4 regions of the Mesorhizobium sp. B2-3-15 genome follow, and region 2 is predicted to be linked to each of the others. Evidence: predicted binding sites of a transcription regulator. Region 2 holds the regulator's gene; each other region holds the start of a gene.

The links. The regulator PhoB, encoded in region 2, activates phosphate uptake and scavenging genes when phosphate is short. The targets are predictions, from matches to a motif close to TGTCATNNANCTGTCAT.
Region 1: a site for PhoB is predicted at 1,672-1,688, ahead of FJ954_RS27630 (RNA degradosome polyphosphate kinase). Genes of this name have one in related genera too.
Region 3: a site for PhoB is predicted at 1,255-1,271, ahead of FJ954_RS05540 (ceramide glucosyltransferase). Genes of this name have one in related genera too.
Region 4: a site for PhoB is predicted at 1,206-1,222, ahead of FJ954_RS15985 (toxic anion resistance protein). Genes of this name have one in related genera too.

Annotation. Positions count from the first base shown of each region.
Region 1 is NZ_VFVO01000016.1:118,170-121,375, forward strand. Features, by position in the region: gene FJ954_RS27615 (TIGR02117 family protein) at 1-72, shown strand, start outside; gene FJ954_RS27620 (FAD-dependent monooxygenase) at 91-1,329, opposite strand; gene FJ954_RS27625 (zinc-finger domain-containing protein) at 1,340-1,585, opposite strand; gene FJ954_RS27630 (RNA degradosome polyphosphate kinase) at 1,753-3,206, shown strand, end outside.
Region 2 is NZ_VFVO01000010.1:238,070-241,275, forward strand. Features, by position in the region: gene FJ954_RS21385 (ROK family protein) at 1-1,191, shown strand, start outside; gene phoB (phosphate regulon transcriptional regulator PhoB) at 1,194-1,883, opposite strand; gene phoU (phosphate signaling complex protein PhoU) at 1,903-2,610, opposite strand; gene pstB (phosphate ABC transporter ATP-binding protein PstB) at 2,636-3,206, opposite strand, start outside.
Region 3 is NZ_VFVO01000002.1:305,388-308,593, forward strand. Features, by position in the region: gene FJ954_RS05530 (Hsp33 family molecular chaperone) at 1-684, shown strand, start outside; gene apaG (Co2+/Mg2+ efflux protein ApaG) at 759-1,151, opposite strand; gene FJ954_RS05540 (ceramide glucosyltransferase) at 1,371-2,522, shown strand; gene FJ954_RS05545 (O-succinylhomoserine sulfhydrylase) at 2,553-3,206, opposite strand, start outside.
Region 4 is NZ_VFVO01000007.1:137,979-141,184, forward strand. Features, by position in the region: gene FJ954_RS15980 (substrate-binding domain-containing protein) at 1-74, opposite strand, end outside; gene FJ954_RS15985 (toxic anion resistance protein) at 86-1,165, opposite strand; gene FJ954_RS15990 (TCR/Tet family MFS transporter) at 1,300-2,463, opposite strand; gene FJ954_RS15995 (TetR/AcrR family transcriptional regulator C-terminal domain-containing protein) at 2,576-3,196, shown strand.

The DNA of each region.
Region 1 (3,206 bases), on a different contig from region 2:
GCCGGCCTGCGCACCGGCTGGTGGAACCCGCTGCCGGTTTCGCTTGGGCTGTCGATGCGGCTGTATAATTAGCTTTGCCGCGGGCTCCTTTCAGCGACGGATGATCCGCTGCTGCTCCCACCCGTAAAGCCAGTCCAGATCGGCTGCGAGCTTCTCTCCCGGTCGCGCCGCCAGAAACAGATTGCGGGCCAACGCCACCGGGCCTCGGGCATGCCAGGCAAGCCGGTTGAGCGCGCCGCGACGGATGACCTTGGCGATGCGCGACCGCCGCAGGTTCTCCCAGATGACAAGGCTTTGCGTCAGGTCGCCGAAGAAGTCGGCGATCAAATCGGCAAGCGTCGCCGCGTCCTCGATCGCCATGGCCGCGCCCTGAGCCGCGAACGGCGTCATGGCATGCGCGGCGTCGCCGATCAGCGCGATGCCTTCGGGCATGGTCCAGCGTCGCTGTTCGACCGTGTGGATAGGAAAGGCGGTCCACGGGCCAGCGAGTTCCACCAAACGCGCCAGCGCCGGCGCGGAGCGGCGCATGGCGCCTGAAAGGATGGCGGGATCGGCGTGGCGTGACCACCCGTCGGCGATGCGCTCGCCCCGGGTGAAGGCGGCAAGGTTGAAGGCGCTACCCCTGCTGACGGGGTAGGCGACCATGTGGAATCCGGGGTGCAGGAAGGTTGTGACGCAGTCAGTGGCGCCGATCGCGGCGAAGGCTTGCCCCGCCTCGTTGTCCGCGCTCACCGTCGCCCGCCAGGCCAGTTCGCCGGAGAAATGGCTGTTCGCGAAGCCGGCTCCGCTGCCTGGACGGGCAAACCTCCGCACCGCTGACCAGACGCCATCGGCGCCGACCAGCAGAGATCCTTGGGTATCGATGACCTTGCGGCCGACCCCGTCTGTCGTGGTGATAACGAATGAACCGGAGGCCACGCTGCTGATCTGCGCGCCGGTGGTGAGATGGATGTCGGGCAGTTGCGCAACGCGCGCCATCAGGGCGTCTTGCAGATCCGCCCGGTGCGCCACGAGATAGGGTGCGCCCCAGCGTTCCTCGCCGGCTGTGCCAAGCGGCACGCGTGCCAGTTGGCGCAGGCTCGCGGCGTCCTTCAGCACCACGGCTTCCGGCTGGACGGCATTGGCAAGAAGCGTGTCGAGCACGCCAAGCTGGCGAAGGATGCGCGTCGCGTTAGGAGAGAGCTGGATGCCGGCGCCCGCCGCTTCGAGACGCTGCGCCTGTTCGAACACCCTCACGGAATAGCCGCGTTCGGCAAAGGCAATCGCCGCTGTCAGCCCGGCGATGCCAGCCCCGGCGATCATGACCTGCCGGGACCGCGTCTCGCTCATGATCGGAAGGTCAGGCGGCCTGGTCGATGTAGAGGCAGCCCGCCGGCAGCGTTTCGGTCGCCTTCAGCTTCGGCGAATAGCGATAGAGGGTCGAGCAGTAGGGGCAGACTTTCTCATTGTCGTCGCCCATGTCTAGAAAAACATGCGGATGGTCGAAAGGCGGGTTGGCGCCCGTGCACATGAATTCCTTGACTCCGATGTCGATCGCCGGGTGGCCCGCATCGTTCTGGAAATGGGGAATGGAACCGCCTGCCATCGTCGTCTCCTTAACGCAGTCTCTCTGCATCTGGATCATATCAAGTCTGTTTGCAAGTTCGATGAAATCAAACTGTCGCAAAAGCCTGTCAGAGAACTGTCGCAAAAGCCTGCCACAGGATAAGTTAAGCCGGTTAACCGGCTGAGGCGCGCGGAAGAGCAGGAATCATGAACGAACTGAAGCCGGTACAGAGCGAATTCAACAATGTCGCGGCAGCGAGCCCGGAAGGCAATCCGGACCGCTTCGTCAACCGCGAATTCTCCTGGCTGCAGTTCAATCGCCGCGTTCTCGAGGAATCGCTGAACACCCATCACCCGCTGCTGGAGCGCGTCCGCTTCCTGTCGATCTCGGCCGCCAATCTCGACGAGTTCTTCATGGTGCGCGTCGCCGGCCTTGCCGGCCAGGTGCGCGAGGGGATCGTGCTGAAGAGCCCGGACGGACGCACTCCCGAACAGCAGCTCGAACAATTGCTGCGTGAGGTCGAGCGGCTGCAGGAGGACCAGCAGAAGAGCCTGTCGGCCCTCACGGTGCTGCTCAACAAGGAAGGCATCGAAACCATCACCCGCGACGCGCTGACAAAGGACGAGAAGGTCTGGCTGGAAGACCATTTCCAGGAGCAGGTGTTTCCCGTGCTGACCCCGCTGTCGATCGACCCGGCGCATCCGTTCCCGTTCATTCCCAATCTCGGCTTCTCGATGGCGCTGCAGCTTCGCCATCGCAAGAATGGCGAGGAGATGAGCGCGCTCTTGCGTCTGCCGGTGGCGCTGAAGCGCTTCATCCGCCTGCCGGATCGCAAGAACCATGTCCGCTTCATCCCGCTGGAGGAGGCGGTCGGCCTCTACATCGGCAAGCTCTTCCCGGGCTACGAGGTCAAGGGCTCCGGCACGTTCCGCATCATTCGTGACAGCGATATCGAGGTCGAAGAGGAATCGGAAGATCTCGTGCGCCTGTTCGAAACGGCGCTGAAGCGCCGCCGCCGCGGCTCCGTCATCCGCATCGAATTCGACAAGCTGATGCCTGGGGAATTGCGCGATTTCGTCGCCGGCGAGCTTGGCGTCTCGTCGAGCCGCATCAGCGTGCTCACCGGGCCGCTGGCACTCAGCCAGATCTCCGAGATCGTCTCCGTTCCCCGCGACGACCTGAAATTCATCCCCTACAACCCACGCTTTCCCGAGCGTATCCGCGAGCATGGCGGCGACTGTTTCGCCGCCATTCGCGAGAAGGACATCGTCGTCCATCACCCCTATGAGTCGTTCGACGTGGTGGTGCAGTTCCTGCGCCAGGCGATGGCCGACCCCGAAGTGGTGGCGATCAAGCAGACGCTCTATCGCACCTCCAACGACAGCCCGATCGTGCGTGCTCTGGTCGACGCGGCCGAAGCCGGCAAGTCGGTAACGGCGCTGGTCGAGCTCAAGGCGCGTTTCGACGAGGAGGCCAACATTCGCTGGGCGCGCGATCTCGAACGCGCCGGCGTGCAGGTCGTGTTCGGGTTCCTGGAACTCAAGACCCACGCCAAGATGTCGCTGGTGGTGCGGCGCGAGGACGGCAAGCTGCGCAATTACGTCCATCTCGGCACCGGCAACTACCACCCGGTCACCGCGCGCATCTACACCGACCTGTC
Region 2 (3,206 bases):
GCAATGGTGATTGGAGCCGTGCGCCGGGGTGGCCAGCCCTCGCGCACTGAGATCGCCGCCACCACCGCCCTGAGCCACTCGACCATATCGGCGATATCAGCCGACCTGATCGGCGAAGGTATCCTGAGCGAAGGCAAGCCGAACGAGGCCGGCTCACTGAAACGCGGCCGGCCGCAGGTGGGCCTTTGTCTCAACCCCGAGGCCGCGGCGGTCATGACCGTGGTGCTGTCGCTGAATTTCCTCTCCGTCGCCGTCATCGACTACGCCGGCCAGGTGATATCGGAGGAGCAGCGCCGGCTGGACACGCTGACCATGTCGCGCGAGGCGCTGATCGGCGAATGCGTGGCCATCGTCCGGCGCCGCCTCGAGGATCCCGACCTCGATGTCGCCAGCATTGCCCGCATCGCGCTGGCGATCCAGGGCATCACCGACACCGAGGCGCGCGCCATGCTGTGGTCGCCGATCACGCCGCAGACGGACATTGCCTTCGCCGATATACTCGAAGCCGAATTCGGCATCCCCGCCACCATGGAGAACGACTGCAACATGATGGCTGTGGCGCTGCGCTGGCGCGACCCCGAGCGCTACCGCGACGACTTCATCGCCATCCTGCTCTCGCACGGCATCGGCATGGGCCTGGTGCTGAAGGGCGAGCTGTTCACCGGCACCCATTCCTCAGGCGGCGAGTTCGGCCACATGATCCATCGCCCCGGCGGCGCGCTCTGCCGCTGCGGGCGGCGCGGCTGCGTCGAGGCCTATGCCGGCAACTATGCCATCTGGCGTAATGCAGGACAGATGGGTGAGGACGCCAAACCGGTCGACGTCAGCGACGCCGACATGCGCGCATTGGCGGCCACGGCGCGCGAAAGAGACGGACCGGAGCGCGAGGCCTATCGCAAGGCCGGCGAGGCGCTGGGCTATGGCCTTGGCAGCTTGTTCGCGCTGATCGATCCGGCGCCGGTTGCGATGGTCGGCGTCAGCGCCGCCGCCTTCGATCTGATCGAGCCGGCCTTGCGTGAGGCCATCGCCCAGACCGCCGGCGGCCAGCATTCGACGTCGATTTCCTTCGATACAGAGCCGAACGAATTGCCGCTGATCCGCGAGGGCTGCGCCATGCGCGCGCTCACCTTCGTCGACCAGGAGATCTTCGCGCCGGGCGTGCAGGTGAGATCCGGCAAGAACGTGGCCTGATCTCAATCCTCGCGGATTGCGTAGCCCGCGCCACGGATGGTGCGTATCACATCGGGCATGCGGCCATTGTTGACCGCCTTGCGCAGGCGGCCGACATGCACATCCACGGTGCGCTCGTCGATGTAGATCGTCTCGCCCCAGACATTGTCGAGCAACTGGCTGCGCGAGAACACGCGGCCGGGATGGCGCATCATGAATTCGAGCAGCCTGAACTCGGTCGGTCCGAGCCGGATCTCGCTCTTCTTGCGATAGACCCGGTGCGATTCGCGGTCGAGCACGATGTCGCCGACCTTGAGCACGCTGGACAGCACTTCCGGTTTGGCGCGGCGCAGCAGCGCCTTGACCCGGGCCATGAATTCCGGCGTCGAGAACGGCTTGACCAGATAGTCGTCGGCGCCGGTCGAGAGGCCGCGCACGCGATCGCTCTCCTCGCCGCGCGCCGTCAGCATGATGATCGGCAATCGCTCCGTCTCGGGCCGCATGCGCAGGCGCCGACAGAGTTCGATGCCGGAAACCGCCGGCACCATCCAGTCGAGCACCAGCAGGTCGGGCACGTTTTCCTGGAGGCGTATCTCGGCTTCGTCGCCGCGTGTCACCACCTCGACCTGGTAACCCTCGGACTCCAGGTTGTAGCGGAGGAGCACGCCCAGCGGCTCCTCGTCCTCCACCACCATGATGCGTGGCGCGATCATCGATCGATCATCCCTGCCGTCAAGCCGCCGGCACCGACATCGCCGTCTCGTCCTGCTTCGGACGATTGGCGGGCAGTTGCGTGCCGGTCAGCACATAATACGCATTCTCGGCGATGTTGGTCACATGGTCGCCGATGCGTTCGAGATTCTTGGCGCAGAACAAAAGATGCGTGCAAGCCGTGATGTTGCGGGGATCCTCCATCATGTAAGTCAGGAGTTCGCGGAACACCGAAGTGTATTTGACGTCGATGCGTTCGTCGTCATTCCTGAGCTTGGCGAGGGCGGCGGCATCGCCGGCCGCATATTCCTCGACGACGCCCTGCACCTGGATCAGCACCAGCTGCGCCATGGAGTCGATGGAATGCGACAAGTCGCGCGGCGTGGCGGTGAGGCCGACCGAGCCGACGCGCTTGGCGATGTTCTTGGCAAGGTCGCCGATGCGTTCGAGATCGCCCGCCATGCGGATCGAGCCGACGACATGACGCAGATCGTCGGCCATCGGCTGGCGCTTGGCGATCAGGGTGATGGCGCGATCATCGAGTTCGCGCTGGCGCGCGTCCATGATGGCGTCGTCGGAGACGACGCGCTGTGCCAGCGCGTTGTCGGAATTCAGCAGCGCCTTGGTGGCGCCGCCGACCATCGTGCCGGCGAGATCGCCCATGTCGCTGATCAGCTTGCTGATCTGTCCGAGATCCTCGTCGAAGGCTGCGACTGTGTGTTCGGCCATGATCCTGGTCCTCGTATGCGTGAGATCAGCCGAAGCGGCCGGTGATGTAGTCCTGCGTGCGCTTCTCGCGAGGCGACGTGAAGATCTTCTCGGTCTTGTCGAATTCGACCAACTCGCCCAGATACATGAAAGCCGTCTGCTTCGAGACGCGCGCGGCCTGCTGCATGTTGTGGGTGACGATGACGATCGTGTAGTCGGCCTGCAACTCGTCGATCAATTCCTCGATCTTGGCGGTCGACAATGGGTCGAGCGCCGAGGCCGGTTCGTCGAGCAGGATGACCTCCGGCTTGACCGCCACGGTGCGGGCGATGCAAAGCCGCTGCTGCTGGCCGCCCGACAGGCTGAGGCCGCTGGCATTGAGCTTGTCCTTGACCTCGTTCCACAGCGCGGCGCGTTTCAACGCCTGCTCGACACGGCCGTCCATCTCGGCCTTGCCGATCTTCTCATAGAGCCTGACGCCGAAGGCGATATTCTCATAGATCGACATCGGGAACGGCGTCGGCTTCTGGAACACCATGCCGATCTTGGTGCGCAACAGGTTGAGGTCCTGCGAGCGGTCGAGAACGTTCTGGCCGTCGAGCAGCACCTGACCCTCG
Region 3 (3,206 bases), on a different contig from region 2:
TATGCACGCTTCGATGCGGATCGGCTCGAAGCACTGGTCGCGGCAGGCGAGACGTCCCAGCAGACGCTGCTTGGCAGCGGCGTGCTGGCGCTGACCATCGACCAGGGCGCCCATACCCAGCGCTACCAAGGCATCGTCCAGCTCGACGGCGAAACGCTGGAAGACGCGGCGCGCACCTATTTCCGTCAGTCGGAACAGATCCCGACCGATATCAGGCTCTCGGTCGCCAAGCTGCTGACGCCCGGGATCGGCGGCGCGCGCGAGCAATGGCGCGCCGGCGGCATCCTGGCGCAGTTCCTGCCGCAATCGCCCGAGCGCATGCGCATTCCGGACCTGCCGGGTGGGGACGGCGATCCGCGCGAGGAAGTCCACGATCCGGCCGATAATTCCTGGCAGGAACTCCTGGCCTTGCTCGGCACCATCGAGCCGACCGAATTGATCGACCCGACCATAGGCGCCGAGCGGCTGCTGTATCGTCTGTTCCACGAGCATGGCGTGCGCGTCTTCGGCGGCGTTCCCGTGGCCGACCAGTGCTCATGCTCCCGCGACAAGATCCGTGGCATCCTCGAAGGCTTCTCAGCGCAGGAGATCAAGGACAGCACAGAGGATGGCGGCATCCATGTCGCCTGCGAATTCTGCTCGACGCAGTACGACTTCGATCCGGCCGAGTTTGCGGCTCAGTAAAGCCTTTCCTTCTCCTCGTTCCGCGGGGAGAAGGTGCCCGAAGGGCGGCTGAGGGGCGGCGCGACCGTCGGCGCTCAGTTCACCGTGCGCCTTGTCCCCGGCAGATCGAGCGAGAAGGCCGGGATGGCGATGTCGAACGTCTCGCCGCGCTTGTTGCGCATCGTGTAGCGTCCGACCATGATCCCGGAGGGTGTCGAGAGCGGGCAGCCGGACGTGTACTGATAGCTGTCGCCGGGATTGAGTTCCGGCTGGTCGCCGACAACGCCCGGCCCGCGCACCTCCTCGACCCGGCCGGCACCATCGGTGATGTGCCAATAGCGCGACAGAAGCTGCACGAACTCGTCAGACTGGTTGTCGATCGTTATCTGATAGCCCCAGACGTAGCGGTTCTCCTGGGGATCTGAACGATCCTCCAGATAGAACGGCCTGACCTGCACTTCGATGTTGCGCGTCACGGCGCGGTACATGAGCGGCTCCAAAACAATCCGACGACTTTCGACGCTCGCGGTGAGCAGGTCAACGTGCGCGTCTTGTCGCGCCTGGGATTGAAACGCAGGTGCCGGCAAAGAATGTCATTTAAGTGACACACGACAATGGTGGTGTGCGCGAACCGGGCGACTCGGCCCTCTGTCGAACTGTTGAAAACGGCCGCGACGCGGGCCGACTTCCGGAGTGACCAGATCTCGATGGAACTCACTCTCATATCCGCCTCGCTTTCGACCGCACTCATCCTCTCAAACGCTGCCAGCATCCTGCTTGCCGCTTCACAGCTGAAACGGCGCACCACGATTGCCCCGCCGGCGGGCAGATCGCCGGCGGTGTCGATTGTCGTCCCGTCGCGCGGCGTCGAGCCATTCACACATGAGACGCTGGAACGCGCCTTCGCGCTCGACTGGCCACGCTACGAACTGATCTTCTGCGTCGCCCATGCCGACGACCCGGTGGTCAAACTGATAAACAGGGCGATTGCCCGGTTTCCGCAGGTGCCGGCCCGGCTGTTGATCGGCGACGACCGTGTCAGTGCCAATCCAAAGCTCAACAACTGCGTCAAAGGCTGGGAAGCGGCGCGCCACGACTGGGTCATTCTTGCCGATTCCAACGTTCTGATGCCGAGGGACTATGTCGAGCACATGATGGCGGCGTGGCAGCACGGTACCGGCCTTGTCTGCTCGACGCCGATCGGCTCCAGGCCAGATGGTTTCTGGGCCGACGTCGAATGCGCCTTCCTCAACACATTGCAGGCCCGCTGGCAGTATGCCGGCGCGGCGCTCGGCCTCGGCTTCGCGCAGGGCAAGAGCATGCTGTGGAACAAGCCGATGCTGGACGCCAATGGCGGCATACGCGCGCTGGCCGCCGAGATCGCCGAGGACGCCGCCGCAACCAAGCTGGTGAACGGCCTCGGCCTGCGTGTCAACCTCGTTGCCGCCCCCTTCGAGCAGCCGCTCGGCCAGCGCACGTTTGGCGAGATCTGGTCGCGCCAGGCCCGCTGGGCGCGCCTGCGCCGCGTCACTTTCCCGCTGTTCTTCGCGCCCGAGATCCTGACTGGTGCGGCGGTCCCGCTGGTTCTTGCGCTGATTGCCGCGGCGAGCGCCGGCATTAGTCTCTGGGCGACCGCGATTGCCGTGCTGGCGGCGTTCTATCTTCCGGAATGCGCTCTGGCCCTGGCCAAGGGTTGGCACGTCTCGACGCGCATGATCGCGGCGACGGTCGCGCGGGACGTCATGCTCCCGGCCATCTGGGCGCGCGGCTGGCTCGGCGGCGCCGTCGACTGGCGCGGCAACGCCATGACCATCCGCACCAAGACGGCGGAACTGGAGGAGACGCCGTCGAGCGCCTGATCGCTGCTGACGACGCTGCCTGGACGAAACCTATTTGGCGGCCTTCAAGGCTTGCGCGATATCTTCCAGCAGGTCGTCCGTATCCTCCAGGCCGACCGACAGCCTGAGCGTACCGGGCCCGATGCCGAGTTCGGCGCGGGCCTCATCGCTGAGGTTCTTGTGGGTGGTCGTCGCCGGATGGGTGATCAGGCTTTTGGCGTCGCCGAGATTGTTCGAGATCAGCACGATGTCGAGGGCGTTCTGCAGGGCGAAGGCCGCCGGCTTGCCGCCCTTGACGTCGAGGCAGATCAGCGTCGAGCCACCCGACATCTGCTTCTTGACGATATCGGCCTGCGGGTGGTCGGCACGGCCGGGATAGATGACGCGGGCGATCTGCGGCTGCCCGGCCAGGAAGTCGGCGATCCTGCCGGCGCTCTCGGTCTGCTGGCGCACGCGCAGCGGCAAGGTTTCCAGGCCCTTCAGCAGCGTCCAGGCGTTGAACGGCGACAGGCTGGGACCGGTGTGGCGGAAATAGTCGTGCAGGTTCTCGTCAATCCACTTCTTGTCCGACAGGATGACGCCGCCCAGGCAGCGGCCCTGGCCGTCAATGTGCTTCGTGGCCGAGTAGACGACGATGTGCGCACCAAGCTGCAACGGCTTCTGCTGCAGCGGCGTGGCAAAGACATTGTCGACGACCAGCCGCGC
Region 4 (3,206 bases), on a different contig from region 2:
ACTTGGCTGGAATTGCAGGCCGTCAAAAACACCGCGAAGGCGAGCAGCAGAACGGACGTCAGCGTCTTCGCCATGGCGGTTCCGATCAGGACTGGGTCAGCGCTTTCTTCAAGTCGATCGTCATCTGGTCCATCTGTTTTTCGGCGTCGGCCCGCTTCTGGCGGCCCTCCTGCTGGACTTTCAGCACGCCCTGTACCGTGTCGATGAGATCGCGATTGGCCTGCGCCAGCGTCTCGACGTCGACGATGCCGCGCTGCGCCTGTTCCTCGACCGAAATCGCCTGGTCCTTCATCATTTTCGACGTCTGGCGGATCATCTCGTTGGTTGCGTCGGTCACCGTCTTTTGCAGTTCGAGCGCCGACTTCTGGTTGGTCAGCCCAAGCAGGATGAGCATCTTCTGCTTCCAAGCCGGCACGGTCAGCGCCGAGGTCGCTTGCAAATTCTCGATCAGCGTCTCGTCGCCCGACTGCACGATGCGGATCTGCGGCAGTTGCTGGATGCCGAGCTGGCGCGCCTGCACCAGGTAGAAGATGCGCTTTTCCAGGCGGTCGAGCGCCTGCACGGCATCCTGATAGGTTTGCGCCTCCAGCGTGCCTCCAGTGTCGCCGCTAGCGGTATCCGCCGCGGCCTTCAGCTTCGGCAACTCGTTGGCACGGTAGTCATCGACGAATTTCTTGCCGGCCTGCACATAGGCGTCGAGCTTGAGGATGGAGCCCTTGGTCTGCTCATGGAGGTCGTCGAGCACGGCAATGTCGCGCCGCAGCGTGTCCTTGTGACGGTCGAGCTCGAGGCCGATGCGATCGATCTGTCCCGCCACGTCTTCGTACTTCTCCTTGAAGCGCTCGAGCCGCGCCTTGAACGAGGAGAACAGGCCGCTGAGGAAACCCTGGTCCTTGAGCGAGGCCGGATCGAGATTCTTGGCCTTCATGATGATGTCGGTCAGGAGATCGCCGGTGTCGCCGAGGTCCCGGTTGCGCAACTGGGACAATATCTTGTCGGCATAGTCACTGACTGCCTGCTGGGCACGGTCGCCATAGACAGAAATGCCGGCACGGTCTCTTACGTCGATCGTGCTTTCGATTCTGGCGATGTCGGACGGATCGGCTACGATTGCCGGCAATGTCGAAGTGTCGTCGAGCAGAGTGATGCTGTTCTTGTCGGCCATGCAGACTTCCCCTCGGTAACAGCATCTCGATAGGTAATCTGTGACAGTGATATGTCGCCGCTGTGGAAAACGGTAGTCCGAGGCCGTTTTCGGCGGTGAACAGTGCCGTCTTCCGGCCTAGCGTCAAGAAATATCTATTCGGCGGCCTCCCGCACGGCTGGAGATGACCCGGTTCGCAGGAGCAATGGCAGGCACAGCACATAAAGCGCCCCCCCCGCGATCCAGACTGTGCCGGGAAAGACGGTGCGCGTGCGGAAATAGAGCATGGCGATGATGAAGGGCCCGAACACCGAGACCAGGCTGGTCATGCTGGTGAGCACGCCCTGCAGCCGTCCCTGATGGTCGGCGCCGACGCGTGAGGTCAACAGCGACTGCAATGCCGGAGCTCCGATCCCGCCGAGACAGAACAGCGGCAGCAGGGCGAAGGCCATCCAGCCCTGCCAGGCCAGCGCTATCGATATATAGGCCGTGCTGTCGGCGAGGATGGCGATGATCAGCGCTGCTTTCTCGCCCCAGCGCTCGGTGATCGGCCCGGCAACAAAACCCTGGGCTCCAGCATGGAAGAGCCCGAACAGCGCCAACGAGATGCCGACGGTGAACAGGTCCCAAGCGAATTTGCCTTGGACATAGAGCACCCAGATGGTGCCGCCGACTTCGCCGACCAGGGCAAGAACGGCGAAGGCACCAAGCAGCGGCAAAAGGGCCGGGAAAGTCAGCGCCCAACGCAACGGCGCCAGCGGGTTGAAAGACGGCATTTCGCTTGCGCCGCCCGCGCGCTTCGGTTCCGGCAGCAGGAAGAAAGCCAGTACCAGGTTGATCCCGTTGAGTGCTGCCGCAACCAGGAAGGGCGTGCGTAGCCAAACGTCACCAAGCAGGCCACCGAGCGCCGGACCGGCTATGAAGCCGACGCCAAAGGCGGCGTTGAGATGGCCAAAACCCCGAGCACGAAGATCCTGGCTGCTGATATCTGCCATGTAGGCGGAAGCTACCGCCATGCTGGCGCCGGTGACGCCCGCGATCAGCCGGCCAACGAACAGCAGCGGCAGTGTTGGCGCGAAGGCCATGAACAGATAGTCCGCCATCGATCCCGTGAGCGAGACGAGCAAGACCGGCCGACGGCCGTAGCGGTCGGACAGGGCGCCGAGCAGCGGCGAAAAAAGCACCTGCATGGCGGCGTAGGCCGACAGGAAGGCGCCAAAAATCCAGCCGATATCGTCGACATGGCCGACCGTGCGCAGCAAGCCCGGCAGCACCGGCATCATCAGCCCGACGCCCACGGCGTCCAGTGCCATCGCCATCAGGACGACGAGATAAGCTCTTTTCACGATCGGACTCAGGAATTTATCGTTGATAAGGAAGGTTTATCACTGATAAATTCACGGCGCAAGCTGGAGGACCAGACGGATTCGCATGAAACTGGACAAGACGATGATCGTCGACGAAGCGCTAGGCTTGCTCAACGAGGTTGGCATCGATGCGCTGTCGACCCGCCTTTTGGCGCAGCGGCTCAAGGTGCAGCAGCCGGCACTCTACTGGCATTTCAGGAGCAAGCGCGCCTTGCTCGACGCGATGAACGAAGAGATCTTGCGGCGCGGCCATCGGCATCGAACACCACGGCTCGGCGAGACCTGGCAGGATTTCGTGCGCAAGAATGCCCGCAGCTTTCGCAGCGCCCTGATTGCCTATCGCGACGGCGCGCGTGTCCACGCCGGCACGGAAGCGGATCCGCAAGAGCTCGGGCACTTCGAGCGGCTGCTGGAATTCCTGGCGGGCGAGGGCATGGCGGCGATTCCAGCCATGGAATTGCTGATGACGGTCGGCCGCTACACGGTCGGCTGTGTCACGGAGGAGCAAGCCGAATATCCGTCAGGTCCGGGGCGTGGCGAAGCGCTAGATGCCGCGGCGCATGATCATCCGCTCTTGCGCGAAGCCTTGGTGCACTACCGTGCCGGCGGACACGAGGCGCTGTTTGAAAGCGGGCTCGCCCTGCTGATCGCCGGGGCAGAAGTTCGAATGGTGGCCGAACGCTGATTGGGCAGCG